4 regions of the Mycobacterium sp. NGS50 genome follow, and region 3 is predicted to be linked to each of the others. Evidence: riboswitches for the same ligand, from Rfam matches in the RefSeq annotation. Region 3 holds a riboswitch; each other region holds the start of a gene.

Region 1 (5,796 bases), on a different contig from region 3:
ACCCCGGTGGTCACCGGGTAGCGCAACTCTTCCTCGATCACGTCGTCGGCGATGAGGTCAGCGGCGATGGTCCGGGCGTAGGACGCCTTGTTGACCCCGGCGTGATAGGCCACCACGTCGGCAGCGCCGATGATCCGCGCGGCCTTGCGGGTGATCAGTTCGGGATCGCCGGGGCCCAGCCCCACCCCGTAGAACCGTCCGCTCATTCGGCGTCCGACGCCAGCGCATTCAGCGCCGAGGAGGTGATCGCCGAGCCGCCGCGTCGGCCCCGGACCGTGATGAACGGGATATCGATGCCGTGGTCGGCGTGCAGGGCCGCCAGGGCATCCTTGGATTCGGCGGCGCCGATGAAACCCACCGGGCAGCCGACGATCACCGCCGGCCGCGGACCGCCGTCCAGGATCAGCTCCAGCAGGTGAAACAGCGCGGTCGGCGCATTGCCGATCGCGACGACGGCACCGGCCAGTACCGGCTCCCACAGCGAGACCGCCGCCGCCGAACGGGTCGTTCCCCAGTCGGCGGCCAGCGCCGCAACCCGGTCATCGCGCAGATAGCACAACACCTCGTTGCCGGCCGGCAGCCGGCCCGCGGTCACCCCGACCGCCACCATCCGGGTGTCGCACAGGATCGGTGCGCCGGCGGCCAGTGCGGCGCGCCCGGCCGGAACGGCGTCGGGGTGGATCACCAGGTCACCGGCCACGTCGGTCTGACCGGCCCCGTGGATCATCCGCACCGCGAGCCCTTCGGCCGCCGGGGGGAGGTGCGACAGGTCGGACTCGCGCCGGATCGTCGCGAACGATTCGACGTAGATCGCCGGGCCGTCATCGATGTACGGGTAGCGCCGGGTCGGGCGCCCAGCTGGGCCGGTCACGCAATCGTCTCCTGTGTTCGGGGGATCAGGATGCCGTGCCACGGCGTCACGACCAGGTCGGAGGTGCCGCCGGTCTCGGCCAACGCGCGTGCGAGGTCGGCGGTCAGCACCCCGCCGGGGATCTCCTGATGGATGCCGCCGGGCACCGCACCGTAGTGCAGCGGGCCGCCCGGGGCGGGTAGCCGCGGATCGGCGGTGCCGGCAGGCACCAGCGGCGCGGTCAACTCCCGGATGTGCCAGGGCGCATCCACCCCGTTCCCGCGGGCGGCGAGGAACGCCTGCGCCAGCGCGGCAAGGTGGCCGGGGGAGTCTTCCACGCGCACTACCTTGCCCCACTGCTGACCGATGCGGAGTTGGGCCTCGGTCTCGCTGAGCGCAACCAGGCCCAGATCGGTGCCCCGGGGTGCCGTCAGCCGGTCGAGCAGATCACCCCGCCCGTCGTCGAGGGTGAACAGGAAGCGGCCCGGCAGCCCGGCGAATCGCGGATCGCCGCACAGCAGCACATCCAGCCGTTGGGCTACCGGGCGCAGATCGGCCCGCCCGCCGCCGTATCCGCTCTGCGGGGAAACCAGGATGTTGCGGACCAGTTCGTGGGTGCGCGACGGCAACAACCCGGTCGCCTCGAGAGCGGACAGCACCGCCGGATCCAGCTGGCGGTCGCGCCCGGGCAGCCCGCGCAGTTGCAGGTTGGCGCGTTTGGTCAGGTGCAGTCGCCCGTCGCCGAACTCGTCGCTGACCGCCAGGAGCCGGGTCAACGACGCGACGGGCAGCCGTCCCCCCACCAGCCGCAGCCGGACCAGCAGTCCGTCCCCGGCAGGCCAGGGCCGTAGCGCACCCGGGCACAGGTCGGTCCGGGTGCGACCGCCCTGGGCGGATGAGGTCGGCATGCGCATCGCTTTCCGGTCAGTGGATTTCGCCCATTGATCGTGGCAGACGAGGCCTGGTGCAATAATTCCGCAGGTAAGGCGATGACGTTGCAGGAAGCCGGTGTGAATCCGGCGCGGTCCCGCCACTGTCATCGGGGAGCGACCCTCAACCGCCACGGCTCTTTGCGGAGTTGGAAGGCGAGGCGAGCTGTGATCCGAGAGCCAGGACACTGGCGTCATCGCATCCTGCGACCCGGGGCGGTGCACCCCGAGAGAGCCGACGAACGTCGATGACCGCGCCCATCTGGATGGCCAGCCCTCCCGAGGTGCATTCGACCCTGCTGTCCAGTGGTCCCGGAGCGGGTCCGATGCTGGCGGCCGCGGGCGCCTGGAGCGTGCTGAGCACCCAGTACGAAGAGACGGCCGGTGAGCTGACCGCGCTGCTGGGGGCGGTCACGGCCGGGGCCTGGGAAGGACCCAGCGCGCAAACCTACGCGGCCGCCCACGCGCCGTACCTGGCGTGGCTGTCGCAGGAAAGTCTCAACGCGGCCGCGATGGCCGCCGGACAGCAAACCACGGCCGCCGCCTACACCGCCGCCGTGGCGACCATGCCCACGCTGGGCGAATTGGCCGCGAACCATGCCGTACACGGGCTGTTGTTGGCGACCAACTTCTTCGGCCTCAACACCATCCCGATCGCCCTGAACGAGGCCGACTACGCGCGGATGTGGGTGCAGGCCGCCACCGTGATGAGCACCTACCAGGCGGTGGCTTCCGCGGCGGTGGCCGGCGCGCCGCAGAGCACGGCCGCACCGACGATCCTCACGGCCAACGCCGCCGCCGACGACGGTCCAGCTCTACCGCCGGATCAGCAGGGCGACATCCAGCAGTGGTTACAGCAGATCGGCTACACCGACTTCTACAACAACTACCTGCAGCCGATGATCAACCAGCTGATGGCGAATCCCTACCTGCAGTCGCTGCTCAACGGGATCGACCCGTATCTGCCGTGGGTCGGAAACCCGATTTCGTTCCTCGACCCGTTCAACATCGCGTTCGCGCTGGGCTATCCGATGGACTTCGGCACCTACGCCGCGTTCCTGTCGCAGACCTTTGCGTTCATCAGCGCGGACCTCACCTTGGCGTTTTCGTCCGGCAACCCCGCAGCGATCGCCTACACGTTGTTGTTCACCACCATCGAGGCCATCGGCACGATCATCACCGACACCATCGCGCTGCTGAAGACCCTGCTCGAGGAGACGCTGATCCTGCTGCCGGCCTTCCTGCCGCTGCTGACCATCCCGCTGGTGCCGTTGGCGGCGGCCCCGGTGATGCTGACCGGCCTCGCGGGCCTGGCCGGGCTGGCGGGACTGCAACCCGTCCCGCCGGTGCTCATCCCGAGCCCGCCGCCGTTTATGGCGCTGAGCCCGGCCCCGCCCCCGGTTCCCACACCGGCGCCGGCGCCCGCGCCCGCTCCGGCCCCGGCTCCCGCGGCGACACCTGCACCGCCGGCGCCCGGAGCCCCGCCCCCCACGCCCGCCGGCCCGCCGTCGGCAACCATGCAGGGTCTGGCCTACCTGGCCGGCGCGCTGCCCGCCGGTGCCCGGCGTCCAGCGGCCAGCAGCGCCCGCTCCCGCAAGGCCCCCGAGCCCGACAGCGCCGAGGCCCCGGCGGCACCGGTGCCCGCCGAGGAGCAGCCCGCAGCCCGGCGCCGCCGGCGGGTCAAGGCCACCCAACTCGGCCGGGGCTACGAATACATGGACCTCGAGCCGTCGGACTCCGACGCCGGTGCGCTCGGTTTCGCCGGCGCCGTGTCACGCCCGGGCGACGGACCGACCGGGTTGACCACGGTGGCCGGGCGCGGCGCGGCGGTGCCGATGCTGCCCAGCAGCTGGGATCACGACACTGGTTAATGTCGTGACCCGTGATCATCAGCACCGTCAACGTCAACGGCATCCGCGCAGCGGTCAAGCAACGCTCCGACGACAACCTCGGCCTGCTGGTCTGGCTGGACCAGACCGCCGCGGACGTGGTTTGCCTGCAGGAAACCCGCGCCGACGATGACCAGCTGACCACCGCGTTGGCGCCCGCGCTGGCCACCGGCTGGCACCTGGCCTCGGCCGATGCGCACCTGAAGGGCCGCAACGGTGTTGCGGTGCTGAGCCGTCGGCCGTTCACCGCGGTGCGCACCGGGTTGGACGGTGACGTGGAGTTCGCGCGGCACGGTCGCTACCTGGAGGTCGACCTGGACATGCCGGACACGGCCACCCCGCTGACGGTGGCCAGCGTGTACGTCCACACCGGGGAGGCCGAAACCGCGCACCAGCTGGAGAAGGAGCGCTTCATGGCGGCGCTGGCCGCCCGCATGGCGGTGCTGTCCCGCGAGCACCGCGACGCGGTGGTGTGCGGGGACTGGAACATCGCCCACACCGAGCACGACATCAAGAACTGGAAGGGCAACCTCAAGAAGTCCGGCTTCTTGCCCAGCGAGCGGCAATGGCTGTCCGACCTGCTGGCCGACGGCTGGGTCGACGTGGTGCGCGAACAGCACCCGGGGGTGGCGGGGCCGTACTCCTGGTGGTCGTGGCGGGGCAAAGCATTCGACAACGACGCCGGCTGGCGCATCGACTACCAGCTGGCCAACACCCGGCTGGCCGCGCGGGCCGGCGCGGCGCGAGTGGAACGTGCGGCGGCCTACGCGCTGCGCTGGTCGGACCACGCACCGGTGACCGTCGAGTACGGCCGTGACAAGATCGACGGATCATGAGCACCCGTGTCTTCTCCGGCGTCCAGCCCACCTCTGACTCACTGCACCTCGGCAACGCGCTGGGCGCGGTCACCCAGTGGGTCGGGCTGCAGGACGACCACGAGGCGTTCTTCTGCGTCGTCGACCTGCACGCGATCACCGTCCCGCAGGACCCGGCCACGCTGCGGCAGCGCACTTTGGTGACGGCCGCCCAGTACCTGGCGCTGGGGATCGACCCGGCCCGCAGCACCATTTTCGTGCAGAGCCACGTGCCCGCCCACACCGAACTCGCCTGGGTGCTGGGCTGTTTTACCGGGTTCGGTCAGGCGTCGCGGATGACGCAGTTCAAGGACAAGTCGCAGAAGCAGGGCGCCGACGCCACCACGGTCGGTCTGTTCACCTACCCGGTGCTGCAGGCCGCCGACGTGCTGGCCTACGACACCCAGCTGGTGCCGGTCGGGGAGGATCAGCGCCAGCACCTGGAGTTGGCGCGCGACGTCGCCCAGCGCTTCAACGCGCGCTACCCGGACACCTTCGTCGTGCCCGATCTGATGATCCCGAAGGTCACCGCCAAGATCTACGACCTGCAGGACCCGACCGCCAAGATGAGCAAGTCGGCGGCCAGCGACGCCGGGCTGATCAGCCTGCTCGACGATCCGGCGGTCAGCGCCAAGAAGATCCGGTCGGCGGTCACCGACAGCGAGCGGGAGATCCGCTATGACCCGGAATCCAAACCCGGGGTGTCCAATCTGCTCACGATCCAGGCCGCGGTCACCGGGTCCGCGGTCGGCGCGCTGGTCGACGGCTACGCCGGACGCGGCTACGGCGACCTGAAAAGGGACACCGCCGACGCGGTACACGCGTTCGTCGCACCCATCAAGGCCCGGGTCGACGAACTGCTCGACGATCCCGCTGAACTGCAGGCGATCTTGGCCACCGGGGCGCGGCGGGCCCGTGCGGTGGCCTCGGAGACCGTCGAGCGGGTGTACGACCGACTGGGATTCCTGGCCGCCACGTCATGACCCGACCGGAAGAACCAGGAATCCTCGAGCGGCTCCGTGCCCGGTATCCCTGGTTCGACCGGGTGATGCAGGCGCAGGAACGCTACAACGACTGTCAGGGCGACTTCTACGCGGCGGGCATCACCTACTTCACCATCTTCGCGATGTTCCCGTTGCTGATGGTGGGTTTCGCCGCCGGGGGATTCGTGCTGTCCCGGCGGCCCGATCTGCTGCACCAGATCGAGGACCGGATCAGGTCCTCGGTCACCGGCGCGTTCGGTCAGCAGCTGATCGACCTGATGGACTCGGCCA
Region 2 (4,906 bases), on a different contig from region 3:
ACCACTCAATACCGCGCTGGCCCTTCTGGCCGGCGTCCATCGGGTGTTTGACCTTCGCCATCTCGGTGACCAGGTCGGCGATCTCGACCAGTCGCGGGTGAGCGCGCCGGCCGGTGACCACGACATGCTGGTGACCCGGCCGGTTCACCAGGGTCTGCACCACGTCGTCGATGTCCACCCAGCCCCAGTCGATCGGGTAGGTGAACTCGTCGAGCACATACAGGTCGTGAGCCTGGGCGGCAAGGCGGCGTTTGATCTCGTTCCAGCCCGCCAAGGCATCGCCCGCATGATCCTCGGTGCTGCCGGTCTTGCGGCTCCACGACCAGCCAGAACCCATCTTGTGCCACTCGACCGTCCCACCCTCACCGGTTTCGTCGTGCAAGGTGCCGAGCCGCTCCAGCACGGTCTGCTCACCGACGCGCCACTTGGCGGACTTGACGAACTGGAAGACGCCGATGCGGAATCCCTGATTCCAGCCACGCAATGCCAATCCGAAGGCCGCGGTGGATTTCCCCTTGCCGTCCCCGGTGTGCACCACCAGCAGCGGCCGGTTGCGACGCTGCCGGGTGGTCAACCGATCGTCGGGCACCGTCAGCGGCTGCCCCTGCGGCATCAGGCGGCTCCTCTCACGATGTCGGTCAGTGCCTCGGCGCTCACCTGAGGCAGCGGAATGTATTCGGCCCGTAGATGATCGGCGAGCGCGCGGGCCAGTCCCAATCGCATCCTGCCGTTCTCGCAGTCGACGACGACCGCGGAAACACGTTGTGCGGCCAGGTGATCCGCGGCTTGTCGGGACCGTTCGACGGGATCGGCGCCGGCCGTGGCCCGGCCGTCGGTGAGTACCACCAGCAGCGGGCGACGCGCCGGATCGCGGAGCTTCTCGCGCCGGATCACTTCGCCGGCCTCGGCCAGACCCTCGGCCAGCGGAGTACGGCCACCGGCCGGCACCTGATCGAGCCGCACCGCCGCGATCTCCACCGACCCGGTCGGCGGCAGCAGCACCTGGGCGCCGGTGTCGCGGAACGTGACCACGGCGACCCGGTCGCGGCGCCGGTAGGCATCGAGCAGCAGCGAGGCGATCGCGGTCTTGACGTGACGCATCCGCTCGGCGGCGGCCATCGAGCCGGAGGTGTCGACGACGAACAGCACCAGGTTGGCTTCCCGGCCCTCGCGGGTCGCGCGCCGCAGATCGGTTGCCGCCAGCAGGAGACGGCCGCCGGCGCGGCCGCGGGCAACCTGGTGCGGTGCGGCGGCGCGAACCGTCTCGAACAGATGCAGGCCGGTGCCCGCCGCGTGCAGCGGGGCGGCACCGGTGCGGCGCCCGATGCTGGTGCGGGCGCGGCTGCGCCGCCCGGCCTGGCCGTCCCCGACGCCGTTGACAGTGAAAAGCCGTGCTCGGTACGGGGAATCGGCGCTTATCGTGCTCGTTCCGCCTTGGCCGGGCGAAGATGGCTCGCCTCGATCCGGCGCGCTGCCGCCCTCAGGTCCGGGCCCGTCGGGTTCGGGTTCCGGATCCGGCTCTTCGGGCGGGAGCAGCTCCTCGAGCTGCGCCTCGTCCAGTCCGGGCGCGTCGAACGGATTGCGCCGACGCCGATGCGGCAATGCCAACCGGGCAGCTACCCGTATGTCGTCAACGGCCACCTCGTCGCGGCCCTGCCACGCCGCGTGTGCCACCGCGGTGCGGGCGGTGACGATATCGGCGCGCAACCCGTCGACGTCGAACGCCGCGCACACCTCGCCGATCTTGAGCAGTAGGTCGTCGGCCAGCCGCACCCGCGCCAGCAGCGCCTGAGCATCGAGAATCCGGGCGCGCAAACGGTTCTCGGCCTCGGCGTAGCGGCTACGGAACGCCACCGGGTCGGCGTCGAACGCCAGCCGCCGGCGCACCGCGTCGGCGCGCAACCCCGGATCGCGTGGCGCGGTGACTTCCACCGTCAGGCCGAACCGGTCCAGCAGCTGCGGACGCAGCTCACCCTCCTCCGGGTTCATCGTCCCGACGATGACGAAGCGGGCGGCGTGGGTGACCGACACCGCGTCGCGCTCGACGGTGAGCTGCCCCATCGCGGCCGCATCGAGCAGCAGATCCACCAGGTGGTCGGCCAGCAGGTTCACCTCGTCGACGTAGAGGATGCCCCGGTGTGCCCTGGCGAGCAGCCCGGGTTCGAATGCGACGACACCGGCGCTGAGCGCCTGTTCCAGCTGGATCGAGCCGACGACCCGGTCCTCGGTGGCGCCGACCGGCAGTTCCACCAGCCGCACCGGCCGCGTTTCGACGGCGGCGTCGGCGCCGAACGGTCCGTCGGGGGAGAGCGGATCGGGATCGGCGGGATCCGACGAGAACCGGTCGCCGGCCACCACCTGGATCGGCGGCAGTACCTGGGCCAGGCCCCGCACCAGCGTCGACTTGGCGGTGCCCTTCTCGCCGCGGATCAGTACCCCGCCGATGGTGGGCGAGATCGTGCTGAGCACCAGCGCCAGCGCCATGTCGTCCAGGCCGCCCGGCGCGTCCGGGTCCGCGCCGACGACGGCGGGGAACGGGTAAAGCTGTTGCATACGTGAGGCTCCGCTCGTGAGTAACGCGAAGCCGGTAATCGGACTGACCGAGAAGCATCCGTCGGATGCGCCGCGGAACACCGTAGCGGGCCTGCGTCGGAGTCGCACCGACTTCCCTGGCACCTCGCGCCGCTACCCTAGCACCGTGCCTGCACCCGATCGCCTCACCGTTGTGGGTATCGGCGCCGACGGCTGGATCGGCCTCACCGAACCGGTGCGCGCGGTGGTGCGGGACGCCGACGTGGTGCTCGGCGCGCCACGCCAGCTGGAGTTGCTGCCCGTTGTGGCAGGCCAGCACCGTCAGCCGTGGCCGTCGCCGCTGAGCGCCGGTCTGCCGGGGCTGCTGGAGGGGCTGGCCGGCCGGAAGGTGGTCGCGCTCGCGTCGGGAGACCCGATGCTCAGCGGCGTCGGCACCACCCTGGTCGGGCTGTTGGGCGCGGGCCGGGTGACGGTGTTGCCGGCGGTGTCCTCGGTGGCGTTGGCCCGGGCCCGGCTGGGCTGGTCGGCGGAGTCCACCGCGGTGATCAGCGTCGTCGGCCGCGACGTGCACACGGTGTTGCGTGAACTGGCACCGGGCCGGCGGCTGCTGGTGCTGTCCGCCGACGAGACCACGCCGGCCCAGTTGGCCGCGCTGCTGGTCGATCGCGGCTTCGGCGACAGCCGGATGCTGGTACTGGGTGACCTGGGCGGGCAGTCCGAATCGGTGCGGGAGAGCACCGCGGCGGGTTTCGCAGGCCCGGTTCCGCGGCTGAACATCGTCGCGCTGGACCTGGTCGGCCCGATGCGGCACGGCTGCGGATGGGTGCCCGGCTTACCCGATCAGGCGTACGAGCACGACGGGCAGCTGACCAAACGCGATCTGCGGGCAATCGCCCTGGCCCGGCTGGTGCCGGTGCCCGGGCAGTTGCTGTGGGACGTCGGTGCCGGTGCCGGGTCGGTCGGCATCGAGTGGATGCGCGCCCACTCGGCCTGTCGCACCGTCGCCGTCGAAGCAGACGAGGCCAGGGCCCAACGTATTTCAGCCAACGCACGCAACCTCGGCGTACCGGCACTCACCGTGGTCCACGGTTCCGCGCCGGCGGCGCTGGCGGGTCTGCCGGCACCGGATGCGGTCTTCATCGGCGGCGGTCTGAGCCGGCCCGGGGTACTGGCCGACTGCCTGGCCGCGCTGCGGCCCGGCGGCCGACTGGTCGCACACGCGGTCACCCTGGAGACCGAGGCGCTGCTGGCCGCCGGGTTCCGCGAGCACGGCGGCGAGCTGACGCGCATCCACGCCGAACACGTTGCCCCGCTCGGTACTTTCACCGGGTGGACACCGGCGCGCACCGTCACACAGTGGGCGCTAACGCTGCCGTGATCGGTCCCGGCCCGGATCGTAGAGGTGACTCTCCCCGGCGCACGAATCGTGGCCTTCGGTGAGTGCCCTTCCGACCAGGATCACGGCGGCTTGACGCAGGCCCGCCGCCTCAACCTGCCCGGCGATGTCGGCGAGGGTGCCGCGCAGCACCAACTCGTCGGGTTGCGACGCCCGGTAGACGACGGCCACCGGGCACTGCGGCCCGTACTCGGGGGCCAACTGGGCCATCAACTCCCGAGTGCGGGTGATGGCCAGGTGCAGCACCAGGGTGGCGCCGGTGGCCGCGAACGCGGCCAGTGATTCACCGGCCGGCATTGCCGTGGAGCGGGCCTGGGTGCGGGTGAGCACCACCGACTGCGCCACCAGCGGCACGGTCAGCTCACGGCCCAGGACCGCGGCGGCGGCGGCGTAGGCCGCCACACCCGGAGTGACGTGCCACGCCACCCCCGCCGCGTCGAGCCGACGGGTCTGCTCGAACACCGCGCTGTAGAGCGACGGATCTCCGGACACCAGCCGCACCACCCGGTTCCCGGACTCATGGGCCCGCACCAGCCGTTCCACGATGGCGTCCAGGTCCAGATCCTGGGTGTCGACGAGTTCGGCCGCACCAGAACAAACTTCGAGCACATCCGGATCCAGGTAGCTGCCCGGGTACAGCACCACCTCGGCGTCGGCCAGCAGTCGGGCGGCACGCACCGTCAGCAGGTCCGCAGCGCCCGGACCGGCGCCGACGAACTCGACCGGCGTCCTCATCGCACCCACCGTGGCGTCCACACCCGGCCCGACGGCGTCACCCTCGTCGACGACGCCCCCACCAGCAGCAGGCATTTCATGTCGATCGCGTCGGTGTCCAACTCGCCCAGGGTGGTCACGGTCAGCGACTCGTCGGCCCGGCCGATGTCGCGGCCGATGACCACCACGGTCTGCGGAAAGCGGTGTTCCAGCAGCACTTTGCGTGCGATTGCGATCTGGTCGGGCCGGGCACGCGATGCCGGG
Region 3 (5,796 bases):
CGTCGCGATGTTGCCGTACTCGTCGAGCAGCTGTTCCAGCCGGGCGATGTCACCGTAGGATTCCGCCCGCGCCATCGGCGGAATCAGGTGATCGACGATGGTGGCGTGCGCCCGCCGCTTGGCTTGGGCGCCCTCGCCGGGATCATTGACCAAAAACGGGTAGATCAGCGGCAGGTCGGCGATCATGGCGTCGGTCGCACAGGCGGAAGACAGCGCCGCGGTTTTGCCGGGCAGCCATTCCATCGAGCCGTGCTTGCCCAGGTGTATCACCGCGTGCGCACCGAAACCCCTGCCCAGCCAACGGTACGCGGCCAGATAGTGGTGACTCGGCGGCAGATCCGGGTCGTGGTAGATCGCCACCGGGTTCTCGCCGAATCCACGCGGCGGCTGGATCATCAGCACGATGTTGCCGGATCGCATTGCGGCCAACACGATCTCACCGTCGTCGTTGACGAAAAGCCTGCCGGGCGCCGGACCCCACGCCTGGGTCATCGCATCGCGCAGTTCCGCCGGAAGTTCGGCGGTCCACTCGGCGTACTGCGCTGTGCTCACGCGCACCTGCGCGTCGGACAACTGCACGGCGCTCAGCCAGTCCTCGTCCTGCCCGCCCGCCTCGATCAGGGTGTGAATCAGCCGGTCCCCGGCCAGCGTTTCGTCATCGATGTCCAGCACCCCGAATCCGTCGCCGACGTCGTAGCCGGCGGCGGCCAGCCGGTGCAGCAGCCGCACCGCCGACGCCGGGGTGTCCAAGCCGACCGCGTTGCCAACCCGGGAATGCTTGGTGGGATACGCCGACAGCACCAGCGCCAGCTTCTTCTGTGCGTTCGGCACCCGCTGCAGCCGGGCGTGCTTGACCGCCACGCCGGCGACGCGACCGCAGCGCTCCGGATCGGCGACATAGTGCGGCAGCCCGTCGTCGTCGATCTCCTTGAACGAGAACGGCACCGTGATGATGCGGCCATCGAATTCGGGGATGGCGATCTGGGTCGCCGAATCCAGCGGGGACACCCCGTCGTCGTTGCTTTCCCAATCCGTCCGCGACGACGCCAGGCACAACCCCTGGAACACCGGGATATTCAGCGCGGCGATCCGCTCGACGTCCCAGGCGCCGTCGTCGTCCCCGGCGCCGACCGTGGCGGTGGCGTTCATCGCGCCGCCGGCGGCCAGCATGCACACCACCACGGCGTCCAGCGTGGCCAGCGCGTCGAACAGCTCGTCGGGGGCGTTGCGCAGTGACGCCGCGAAGATGGGTATACCGGCCGCTGCGCCGACCGCATCGATGGCGTCGGCCAGCGCGTGGGCGAAGCCCGCGTTGCCGCTGACCTCGTGGGCCCGGTAGTACAGCACCCCCACCCGCACCGCGTCCGCAGCCTCGGCCGGCTCGCCCCTTTCCCGCTGGGCGTATCCCCATTCCGGGATCACCACCGGCTCGTGGAAACCCTCCCCGGTCAGCAGCACTGTGTCGCACAGGAACGCATGTAGCTGGGCGAGGTTGGCCGGCCCGCCCTCGGCCAGGTAGGCGTGCGCCTGCGCGGCCACACCGATCGGGACCGTCGAACACTCCATCAGCTCGGCGTTGGGTGCGCGCTCGCCTCCGAGCACCACCAGCGGCAGCCCGCGTTCGCGGACCACCGCGAGTTCGCTTTCGATCTCGGCGGATGATCCGAGCACCCGCAGCACCACGACGTCGGCGCCGTCCAGCACCGGTTCGATCGGTTGGCGGGCCGGGTTGCCGAGCCGGAATGTCGCGCCACTGGCGCGTGCGGACAGCAGGTCGGTGTCCGAGGTGGACAGCAGGGCGATGCGTCGCATAACGAGGGTCCTCCCGAGGGGTTCGCGCCCCTTGTCGTCGGATGCCCGCGGCCAGTATCTGACTTGGAACACGCCCCCAACACGCGCCCCTCACAGTGGCGGAACCGTCCCGGATTTCCACCGGGTTCCTGTTTGCCACGAGACGGCGGCCAGCCTAACGCAGCGAACATGCGAGAATGTCGCCGGTAAGGCGATGACGACATGAGGAAGCCGGTGCAATTCCGGAGCGGTCCCGCCACTGTCATCGGGGAGTGACCCTCAACAGCCACGGCCCGCCACGTGTGGGGCTGGAAGGCGAGGCGAACAGTGATCCGAGAGCCAGGAGACTCACGTCATCGCGTCCTGCGTACCGGGGCGGTGTACCCCGAGGAAGCTGATGCACGCCCATGCCCGGTGCGCTGCGGGTAGCCCGCACGCTAGCCATAGCGCTGGCCATCTCGATGGCCGGCTGCTCTGCCGAACACGCCTCCCCCGCAACGGATACGCGGCCGGGCTGCATCACCGACTTCGATCCGGCCGCCGACTACTTCCCGGACAAATCGACACTGTCGGAGGCCACCAACTTCTCGATCGACTACCACAACAGCTACCAGGTCCTGACCGTCAAGCGCCCCTATCTCGGCGGCGAACCGGTGTCCTATGTGTTGGTGCGCTGCGGTGCGCCTGCACCGGCGCCGGCCGGCGAGCTCGCCCACGCCCAACAGATCACGATCCCGGTACGCGGCCTGTATTCGGGTTCGACGACGCATCTCGCGATGATCACCGAGCTCAGCGCCGCCGACGTGGTGACCGGAGTGGCCAGCCCGGCCACGGTCGCTGATCCGCAGATCCGCCGACGCATCGACGCCGGCCAGATCGTCGGCTACGCACCGGGCGGCCAGATCAACGTCGAGACCGTGCTGCACGCCGGCCCCGACGTCTTGGTCACCCCGGGCATGGACGACCCCGGCTATCCCAAGCTGCGCGAAGCAGGCGTCCCGGTGGTCGCCGACGCCGAATGGCTGGAGCCCACGCCGCTGGGCCGGGCCGAATGGGTCAAGATGTTCGCCGCGCTGACCGGAACCGAGCGGCAGGCCGGGCACGCGTATCAGGCCATCCGCGACCGCTACCGCGCCCTGGCCGCACAGGCCGCGTCGGCCACGCCGGTCGACGTGCTGGTCGGCACCATGTATTCGGGCAGCTGGTCGATGCCCACCGGCGGCAGCTACTCCGGCCGCCTGGTCGCCGATGCCGGCGGTGTCTACCCGTGGCTGGCGGACACCGGCGCCGAGAACCGGCAGTTGAACTTCGAGTCGGTGTACGCCCGCGCCGGAAGCGCACCCCTGTGGCTGGTCACCGACGATTGGAAAACGGTGGGCGACGCGGTGTCCCAGGACAGTCGGTACGGCGAGCTCGCCGCGGTCCGCAGCGGACAGGTGTGGTCGGCGACCAAGGCCGTCGGGACGCAAGGTCACAACACCTACTGGGAACGCGGGACGGCGCGACCGGATCTGCTGCTCGGCGACCTGGTTGCGATCCTGCACCCCGAGCTGGCCCCCGGCCATGCATTCGAGTTCTACCAACGAGTGGCCCGATGAGAACACCGACGCGCACCACGCTGGTGTTGGCCGGCCTCGCCGCCGCAGTGCTGGCGCTGGCGCTGCTGGGGCTGGTGCTCGGTCCGGTGCGCGTGCCGCTGGCCGACACCGTCCGGGTGCTGTTGGGCATGCAACCCTCCGATCCCCGCTGGCAGGTGATCGTGGCGAACATGCGGCTGCCCCGGGTGCTCACCGCGCTGGCCGCCGGGGCCGCGCTCGGGGTTGCCGGCCTGCAACTGCAGACGCTGTTCCGCAACACCCTGGCCGACCCCTACATTCTCGGCGTCAGTTCCGGCGCCAGCCTCGGCGTGGCGCTGGTGGTGCTGCTCGGTGGGGCGGCCGGCGCTGGATTCGCCGCCGGTATGGCCGGGGCCAGCCGCGCCGGTGGGGTCATCGCGGCAGCGCTGGGTGCCGCGGCGATGCTGACCCTGGTGCTGACGCTGTCCCGCTGGACCCGTTCGGCGGCGACGCTGCTGCTGATCGGGGTGATGTTGGGCGCGGCCAGCACCGCGTTGGTGAGTCTGGCGATGGTCTACGCCGACCCGCAGCGGGTGCAGCAGTTTCTGCTGTGGGGGCTGGGCAGCTTCGCCGGAACCGGCTGGGCCGATCTGCGGCTACTGCTACCGCTGGTGACGGTCGGGCTGGTCGCCGCGACGCTGACGATCCGGCCGCTCAACGCCTTGCTGCTCGGCGAGAGTTACGCGGCGACGATGGGTATCAACGTGCGCCGGGCGCGGGTCATCACGGTCGGCTCGGCGTCGCTGCTGGCCGGTGTGACGACCGCGTTCTGCGGGCCGATCGCCTTCCTCGGCCTGGTGGTACCGCATGTGGCCCGCATCGCCGTCGGCACCTCCGATCATCGTGTGGTGGTACCGGCGGTGACGTTGCTGGGTGCGACGGCCGCGCTCGGGTGCGGCATCGTCAGCCAGGTGCCGGGTAGCAACCTGGTGATTCCGGTCAACGCGGTCACGGCGCTGGTCGGAGCCCCGGTTGTGATCACCGTGCTGCTGCGGACCCGTCGCGGATCGGGGTTGCCCGCATGACGCCGGCGGTTGAACTTGTTGATCTGGCAATCGGCTACCGCACCCGGCGCCGGTCGGTGACGGTGGCAACCGGGCTGGGGGCACGGGCCCGCCGCGGCGAACTCACCGTGCTGATCGGCCCCAACGGCGCCGGCAAGTCCACCCTGATCCGCACGTTGGCCGGGCTGCAGCCCGCGCTCGACGGCCGTGTCTTGCTCGACGGCGCCAACCTCACCGGGCTGCCCCGTGACGAGCTGGCCCGCCGGGTCGCGGTGGTGCTGACCGAGCGGATCGAACCGGGGCTGCTGTCGGCCCGGGAACTGGTCGGGCTCGGCCGCATTCCGCACCTGGGATTGGCTGCCCGGCTGCGTCCGGCCGACGAGCAGATCGTGGACTGGGCGCTGGCGGCCACCGGCGCGCAGCATCTGGCCGATCGGCCGGCGGCGGAGCTCTCCGACGGTGAATGCCAGCGGGTACTGACCGCGCGGGCGTTGGCCCAGCGGCCGGGGCTGCTGGTGCTCGACGAGCCGACCGCCTTCCTCGATGTGTCTTCGCGGGCCGGTCTTTTCGGGTTGCTGCGCGAGCTGGCCCGCGACCAGCAGTTGGCGGTGATACTGAGCACCCACGACCTGGAGCTGGCGTTGCGGGTGGCCGATCGGGTCTGGCTGCTGGATCCGGCCGGCACCCTGACCGATACCGTCGGTGAGGAATTGATGCTGGCGGGGCGCATCGGCGCGATGTTCGACACCGACACGTTGCGCTTCGACTCGGCCAGCGGCATGTTCGCATTCGGCACCGGAACTGGCGCTCGGACCGCTCGCGTCGACGCCCCGGAGCCGTTGCGTGCCGCACTGATCCGGGTGCTGTCACGAGAGGGGTGGCATGCGGCGACGCCCACCGAAACCTCCGAAGCTATCGTCACCGCCGCCGATCCTGACGCTGTCACGGTGCGTTCCGGCGCTGATGCCGACACTGTCGCACTGCGTGATCTGCCGCAGCTGCTGCGCGGGCGGGCACCGAGTTCACTGCGCTGCGCGCCCGAAGCCCACACGGTTTCGGCGCTGGGCGAGTTGTCGGCCGTCAGCCCCTATTTCGCGGTCTCGACCGGGCCGGCCGATGGTGCCTGCTGGCACGCGGTAACCCGGCTCTACACCGACCAGCGGCTGCTGTCGCAGGCGGTCGATGACGTCGCGCAGCGCCTCGGGTCCGCGGATCGCCGGGTGGCGGTGTCAACGTTGTTCCTGGGGCACGCGGCGCGGCTCTGGTCGATCGGATTGGGTGCGCTCGCCCAGCACGGACTGTTGGTGGATCTGGCTCCCGAACAATTGTGGTACCGCGAATCCGACGGCACCGCTCGGCTGCACCTGCCGAATCCGTTGGCCTGG
Region 4 (5,796 bases), on a different contig from region 3:
GGGCCAAGCCCCCTGGATAGCTGCTCGCGCGGAGTGGCGGCGCGGTGGAGAACTAGACGCCGGTGCGGGCTTCCTTGGCCGCGGCGACCATGTTGCGCAGCGAATCGGTCACCTCGTCGGTCCTACGGGTCTTGAGCCCGCAGTCGGGATTGACCCACAGCCGTTGCGCGGGGACCGCGTTCAGCGCTGCGCGCAGCGACGCCGCCATCTCCTCGCTGCTGGGCACCCGTGGTGAGTGGATGTCGTAGACCCCGGGCCCGACGCTGTTGGAGAACCCGATCGCGTTGAGGTCGTCGAGCACCTCCATATGCGAGCGGGCCGCCTCGATCGAGGTGACGTCGGCGTCCAGGTCGGCGATCGCCCCGATGACCTCGCCGAACTCCGAGTAGCACAGGTGGGTGTGGATCTGTGTGGAGTCAGCGACCCCGGAGGTCGCCAACCGGAACGCACCGACCGCCCAGTTCAGGTAGGCGGCCTTGTCCGCGTCGCGCAGCGGCAACAGTTCGCGCAGCGCCGGCTCGTCGACCTGGATCACCGCGATGCCGGCGTCCTGCAGATCCACCGTCTCGTCGCGGATGGCCAGCGCCACCTGGTTGGCGGTGTCGGCCAGCGGCTGGTCGTCGCGGACGAACGACCAGGCCAGGATGGTTACCGGACCGGTCAACATGCCCTTGACCGGCTTGTCGGTCAGCGACTGCGCGTAGGTGGCCCACTGCACCGTCATCGGATGCGGGCGGGCGACGTCCCCGTAGAGCACCGGCGGACGCACGCAGCGGCTGCCGTAGGACTGCACCCAGCCGTTGGCGGTGGCGAAGAAGCCGTCCAGCTGCTCGGCGAAGTACTGCACCATGTCGTTGCGTTCCGGCTCGCCGTGTACCAGCACATCCAGGCCAAGCTGCTCCTGCAGCTCGATCACGGCGGCGATCTCGGCCTGCATCCGGCGGGTGTACTCCGCGTCGTCGATCTCCCCGGCGACCAGCGCGGCGCGGGCCTTGCGGATCTCGACGGTCTGCGGGAAGGACCCGATCGTGGTGGTTGGCAGCGGCGGCAGGTCCAGCCGCTCGTCCTGTGCCTCGCGGCGCGCCGTCGCCGATCCACGGTGGGCGCCGGCGGCGGTGATCGTCTCGATGCGCGCCCGCACCTGTCCGTTGTGCAGGCGTGGATCGGTTCGGCGCGACGCCACAGCGGCCGCCGAGGCGGCGAACTCGTCGGCGACCGCGTCACGCCCGTCGCGCAGGGCGCGCGCCAACGTCACCACTTCGGTGACCTTCTCGGCGCCGAACGCCAACCAGCTGCGCAGGTTGTCGTCCAGGCCGGTTTCGGCGTCCAGGGTGTAGGGCACGTGCAGCGTGGAACACGACGTAGACACAGCCACCGCGCCCGCGCTGCCGAGGGTGGACAGCTTGCCCAGCGCGGCTTCCAGGTCGGTGCGCCAGATGTTGCGTCCGTCGACCACCCCGGCGACCAGGGTCTTGCCGGCCAATTCGGGCACCGTGGCAACCGAGGCCCCAGAGCCGTAGACCAGGTCGACGCCGATCGCCTCCACCGGGGTGCGGGCCAGGGCCGCCAGCCCCGCGCCCGGCTCACCGAAGTAGGTGGCGACGAAGATCGCCGGCCGGTTGGCCGCCGAACCCAGCACGGTGTAGACCCGCTCGGCCAGGGCGGGCGCCTCCGCGGCGATGTCGGTGACCAGCACCGGCTCGTCCAGCTGCACCCAGTCCGCACCGGCCTCGGCCAGCTTGCCCAACAGCTCGGCGTAGATGTCGGTCAGTTCGTCGAGGCGGAAGATCGGTGCCGGCGCATCGTCGACGGCCTTGCTCAACAGCAGGAAGGTGATCGGGCCGATGATCACCGGGCGGGCCGGAATACCTTGATCCTGAGCCTCTTTGAGCTCCGTCAGCACCTTGGTCGGATTCAGCGCGAACTTCGTGTCAGGCCCGATCTCGGGCACGATGTAGTGGTAGTTGGTGTCGAACCATTTGGTCATCTCCAGCGGGGCGATCTCGTCGGTGCCCCGGGCCGCGGCGAAGTAGCGGTCGAGGTCGTCGGCGACACCGGCCACCCGGGCGGGCAGCGCACCCAACAGGACCGCGGTGTCGAGCATCTGGTCGTAGTAGGAGAAGGTGTTCACCGGCACCGAATCCAGACCCGCCTGCGCCAGCGCCGCCCAGGTGTCGCGGCGCAGGGTGGCGGCGGTCGATTCCAGGTCGGCGCGGCTGGTGCGACCGGCCCAGTAGCCCTCGGTTGCACGTTTGAGCTCGCGCCGCGGTCCGATGCGCGGTGAGCCGATGATGGTGGCGGTAAACGGTTGAGCGCTCACAAGTTCGTCCTTCACTCGCGGGGGTGGTCACCGCCGGCGGACGCAAACCGATCCGGTCACGGCCCATGCTGACGGGATAGCAGGTGCAACCGTGACGGCCGGACGCCCATTCCACGAGGCGGTAAGCCGCCGGACGCGGCGCGCCCGGCACAGCTGGCAGGTCTTCGGACTCACAGGCACGCACCGCTGGGTGCTCCTACTAGCCGTCGCTTCCCAGTCCTTCGACCAGTGCCGTTGACGGCGGTCGTTCCTGCTTACCGCTGCGGGACAGTCCCGGATTCTCACCGGGTTCCCTCTCGCGACGCATACGCCTCGCTCGATGCTGACGCCGCACAGGCGCCGTCAGCAGACCAGCTGCGCTTTGGAGATTACCCCGTGAACGCACTGCCGCGATCACCCCTCCGATTTTCCGGCGAGGCCTTCGCACGCGCCTCGAGTCAAAGGTCCCGTCGGCTGGCCAGCGCCTCGGCGATGGGCACGTCACCGTCGTTGAATTCGATTGTGCGCCGGATCGTCGTGCCGTCAGCCAGGGCGGCGGCGACGACCCGTGCGACGTTCTCCCGTGACACCTCACCTTTCCCGGCCTCCGGACCCAACGCGATGCCGCCGGTGGCCGGCTCCAGGGTGAGCCGGCTGGGCCCGAGCACCGTCCAGTCCAGATCGCTGGCCCGCAGATGAGCATCGGCGGCGGCCTTGGCCTCGGCGTACGGGAAGAAGGAGTTAGCCTCGGGCACACCGTGATCGGGCCCAGCGCCGAAATAGGACACCATCACGAACCGGCGCACACCGGCCTGCCCGGCGGCATCGACGACGCGGATCGCCGCGTCCCGGTCCACCGCATAGGTGCGGGCCGGGTTACCGCCGCCGGCACCCGCGCTGAACACCACGGCATCGTGGCCGGCCAGCAGGTCGGCCAGCGCGGCGGTGTCCAGTTGCTCGATGTCGGCTACCAGGGGAGTGGCGCCGGTTGCCGCGACCTCCTCGGCGTGGTCGGGGTTGCGGAAGACCGAGGTGACCTGGTCTCCGCGGTCGCTCAGGATGCGGGTCAGCTGCAGGGCGACCTTGCCGTGACCGCCGATAACGACAATGCGTGCCATGTACCCGACGCTACCCGCCACGACGTGGGCACGCGATCGGCCGGACCCTTCCGATGGGAACAAATATTAGTTTATAGTCTGGCGTGATCCGCAAAGGAGCCACCGCGAGATGTTGACCCTGCGCTTCGACATGCGCGCTCCCGCGGCGGGAGCGCCGACCGCGGAGCTGTACGCCGCAGCGATTGAGATGTGTGGCTGGGCAGAGACGCGCGGCGCGATCGCCGCGGTGCTTTCCGAGCATCACGGGACCGAGGACGGTCACCTGCCGTCGCCGCTGGTGCTGGCCGCGGCGATCGCCGCCCGCACGAACGCACTGGCGATCATGCTCGCCGCCGTGGTGCTGCCATTCTGGGATCCGGTCCGGCTGGCCGAAGAGATGAGCGTCCTGGACATCATCAGCAAGGGGCGCGTGGCCTACGCCTTCGGCCTGGGTCACCGTGCCGAGGAGTACGCACACTTCGGCATCGACATGCACCGGCGAGGCCGCTTGGCTGACGACAAGTTGACCCTGCTGCTGCACCTGTTGCGCGGTGAGCCGGTGCACCACGATGGCCGCCGCATCCATCTGACGCCGCCGTGCGTGACGCCCGGCGGTCCGTCCATCATGATCGCCGGCGGCAGCGCGCCGGCGGCCAGGAGAGCGGCTCGTCACGGACTGGGATTCATCGCCCAGACGAATTCCGGTGGTCTCAAACAAATTTACGAGGACCAGTGCAGGGCCCACGGCAGGGAGCCGGGGCCGGCGCGGTTTCCCGACGACGACGCGCCGACCACGGTGTTCGTCGCCGACGACGTGGACCGCGCCTGGTGCGAGCTCGGCCCGTATCTGCTCCACGACGCGGTGACCGCCGCACAGTACCGGCACGGCGACGACACGGTTGCCAGCATCTCGCGGGCCGCCAGCGTGGACGAATTGCGTGCCGCGCCGGGCCCCTACCGGATTTTCACCGTGGACGAAGCCGTCGGGCATCTGCGCACCGGCCGCAGCCTGCCGCTGCTGCCGCTGTGTGCCGGTCTGCCACCCGCATTGGCCTGGCCGTATCTGGAACGTGCGGCGTCGGCTGTGGCTCGAGCTGGGGGTCACGCATGAATCCGAAGACCCGAGTGGTCGTGTGGGCGACCGGAGGCGTCGGCTCCATCGCCATCGACGCTGTCCGGCGTCGCCCGGACCTGGAACTCATTGGCGTCTGGGTACATTCCGCGGACAAGGTCGGGCGCGACGCCGGCGAGCTGGCCGGAGGCACCGCGATCGGGGTCGCGGCGACCCAGGATGCCGAGGCGCTGATCGGGCTGCGGCCGGACTGCGTCGTCTACGCCGCAAACGGGCCCGACCGCGACGCCGGCGCGGTGCCCGACTATCTGCGGCTGCTCGAGGCCGGAATCAACGTCGTCTCGACGACGTCGACCAGCCTGGTGTACCCGCCGAGCTATTTTCATCCCACCTGGCGAGAACAGCTCGAATCCGCGGCGTTGGCCGGTGGCGCCTCGTTCTACGTCTCCGGTGTCTTCCCGGGATTCGGCTCGGATCAGCTGGCACTGGTGCTGGCCACCCAATCAAAGACGATCCGAACTGTGACGGTGACGGAGATCGCGCTCAACGACCACTACCCGGTCGCCGACGTCATGATGGACGGGATGGGATTCGGGCGCCCACTGGACTTCGAACCGATGCTGAGCACTCCCGGCTTCATCGAAATGGCCTGGAGTGCACCGATTCACCTCATCGCGCAGGGGCTGGGCGTTGAGGTAACCGAGGTTCGCGGCTCGCTGGAGCGCCGCGTCACCTCGCGCGAGATCGAGGTTGCCTTCGGCACGATCACGGCTGGAACGTGCGGTGCCGTGTGCACCAGGGCGGCCGGCGTCATCGACGGTCGGGAAGCCATCGTGGTCGAGCACATCATCCGGATGGCTCGCGACGTGGCACCTGAGTGGGCGACCTCGGAGTGCGATGCCACCTACTGTGTCGACATCGACGGCGAGCCCGACATCCACTGCTCGATGACGCTGGGAGCTGCCGAAGGCCACGGCGCCGGCAGGGGCGCGATGGCCGCCACCGCCATGCGCGTCGTCAACGCGGTGCCCTACGTGGTGGACGCGGCACCGGGACTACTGAGCTCGCTTGACCTGCCGATCACGCTGCCCCGCAACGCGATCTGAGGCTACCTGCCGGGCCCGTTGGGCCACTTGAGCAGTGAACCCCCATCGACGCGGATCTGTTGTCCGGTGATGTAGCGGGCGTCGTCGCTGGCCAGGAAGACCCCGAGGTTGGCCATGTCTTCGGGCTCGACATACGGGATCGGCATCGCCTGGAAGATGGTGAACAACGGCTCGGCGTCGGCACGGGTGGCCTTTTTGCCCTCATTGGTCAAATCGGGGCGG

What was found. A riboswitch is a leader RNA that binds a small molecule or an ion and turns the genes downstream of it on or off. The one in region 3 is predicted to bind cobalamin.
Region 1: linked by a shared signal. The riboswitch ahead of AC5Y36_RS17015 (PPE domain-containing protein) and the one ahead of AC5Y36_RS11870 (ABC transporter substrate-binding protein) in region 3 are both predicted to bind cobalamin.
Region 2: linked by a shared signal. The riboswitch ahead of AC5Y36_RS17045 (magnesium chelatase subunit D family protein) and the one ahead of AC5Y36_RS11870 (ABC transporter substrate-binding protein) in region 3 are both predicted to bind cobalamin.
Region 4: linked by a shared signal. The riboswitch ahead of metE (5-methyltetrahydropteroyltriglutamate--homocysteine S-methyltransferase) and the one ahead of AC5Y36_RS11870 (ABC transporter substrate-binding protein) in region 3 are both predicted to bind cobalamin.

The regions. Positions count from the first base shown of each region.
Region 1 covers NZ_JCALCW010000023.1:69,919-75,714, reverse strand. Annotated here, with positions in the region: gene AC5Y36_RS17030 (precorrin-2 C(20)-methyltransferase) at 1-206, opposite strand, end outside; gene AC5Y36_RS17025 (precorrin-8X methylmutase) at 203-871, opposite strand; gene AC5Y36_RS17020 (ferredoxin-like domain-containing protein) at 868-1,758, opposite strand; cobalamin riboswitch at 1,826-1,990, shown strand; gene AC5Y36_RS17015 (PPE domain-containing protein) at 2,028-3,650, shown strand; gene AC5Y36_RS17010 (exodeoxyribonuclease III) at 3,662-4,504, shown strand; gene trpS (tryptophan--tRNA ligase) at 4,501-5,505, shown strand; gene yhjD (inner membrane protein YhjD) at 5,502-5,796, shown strand, end outside.
Region 2 covers NZ_JCALCW010000023.1:76,774-81,679, reverse strand. Annotated here, with positions in the region: partial or broken gene cobO (cob(I)yrinic acid a,c-diamide adenosyltransferase) at 1-613, opposite strand, end outside; gene AC5Y36_RS17045 (magnesium chelatase subunit D family protein) at 613-2,553, opposite strand; cobalamin riboswitch at 2,566-2,695, opposite strand; gene cbiE (precorrin-6y C5,15-methyltransferase (decarboxylating) subunit CbiE) at 2,699-3,910, shown strand; gene cobM (precorrin-4 C(11)-methyltransferase) at 3,896-4,663, opposite strand; gene AC5Y36_RS17030 (precorrin-2 C(20)-methyltransferase) at 4,660-4,906, opposite strand, start outside.
Region 3 covers NZ_JCALCW010000014.1:9,304-15,099, forward strand. Annotated here, with positions in the region: gene cobN (cobaltochelatase subunit CobN) at 1-1,812, opposite strand, end outside; cobalamin riboswitch at 1,845-1,975, opposite strand; cobalamin riboswitch at 1,972-2,161, shown strand; gene AC5Y36_RS11870 (ABC transporter substrate-binding protein) at 2,199-3,389, shown strand; gene AC5Y36_RS11875 (FecCD family ABC transporter permease) at 3,386-4,432, shown strand; gene AC5Y36_RS11880 (ATP-binding cassette domain-containing protein) at 4,429-5,796, shown strand, end outside.
Region 4 covers NZ_JCALCW010000012.1:130,949-136,744, reverse strand. Annotated here, with positions in the region: gene metE (5-methyltetrahydropteroyltriglutamate--homocysteine S-methyltransferase) at 53-2,320, opposite strand; cobalamin riboswitch at 2,459-2,688, opposite strand; gene AC5Y36_RS11140 (SDR family oxidoreductase) at 2,758-3,417, opposite strand; gene AC5Y36_RS11135 (LLM class flavin-dependent oxidoreductase) at 3,527-4,507, shown strand; gene AC5Y36_RS11130 (NAD(P)H-dependent amine dehydrogenase family protein) at 4,504-5,574, shown strand; gene AC5Y36_RS11125 (mycofactocin-coupled SDR family oxidoreductase) at 5,577-5,796, opposite strand, start outside.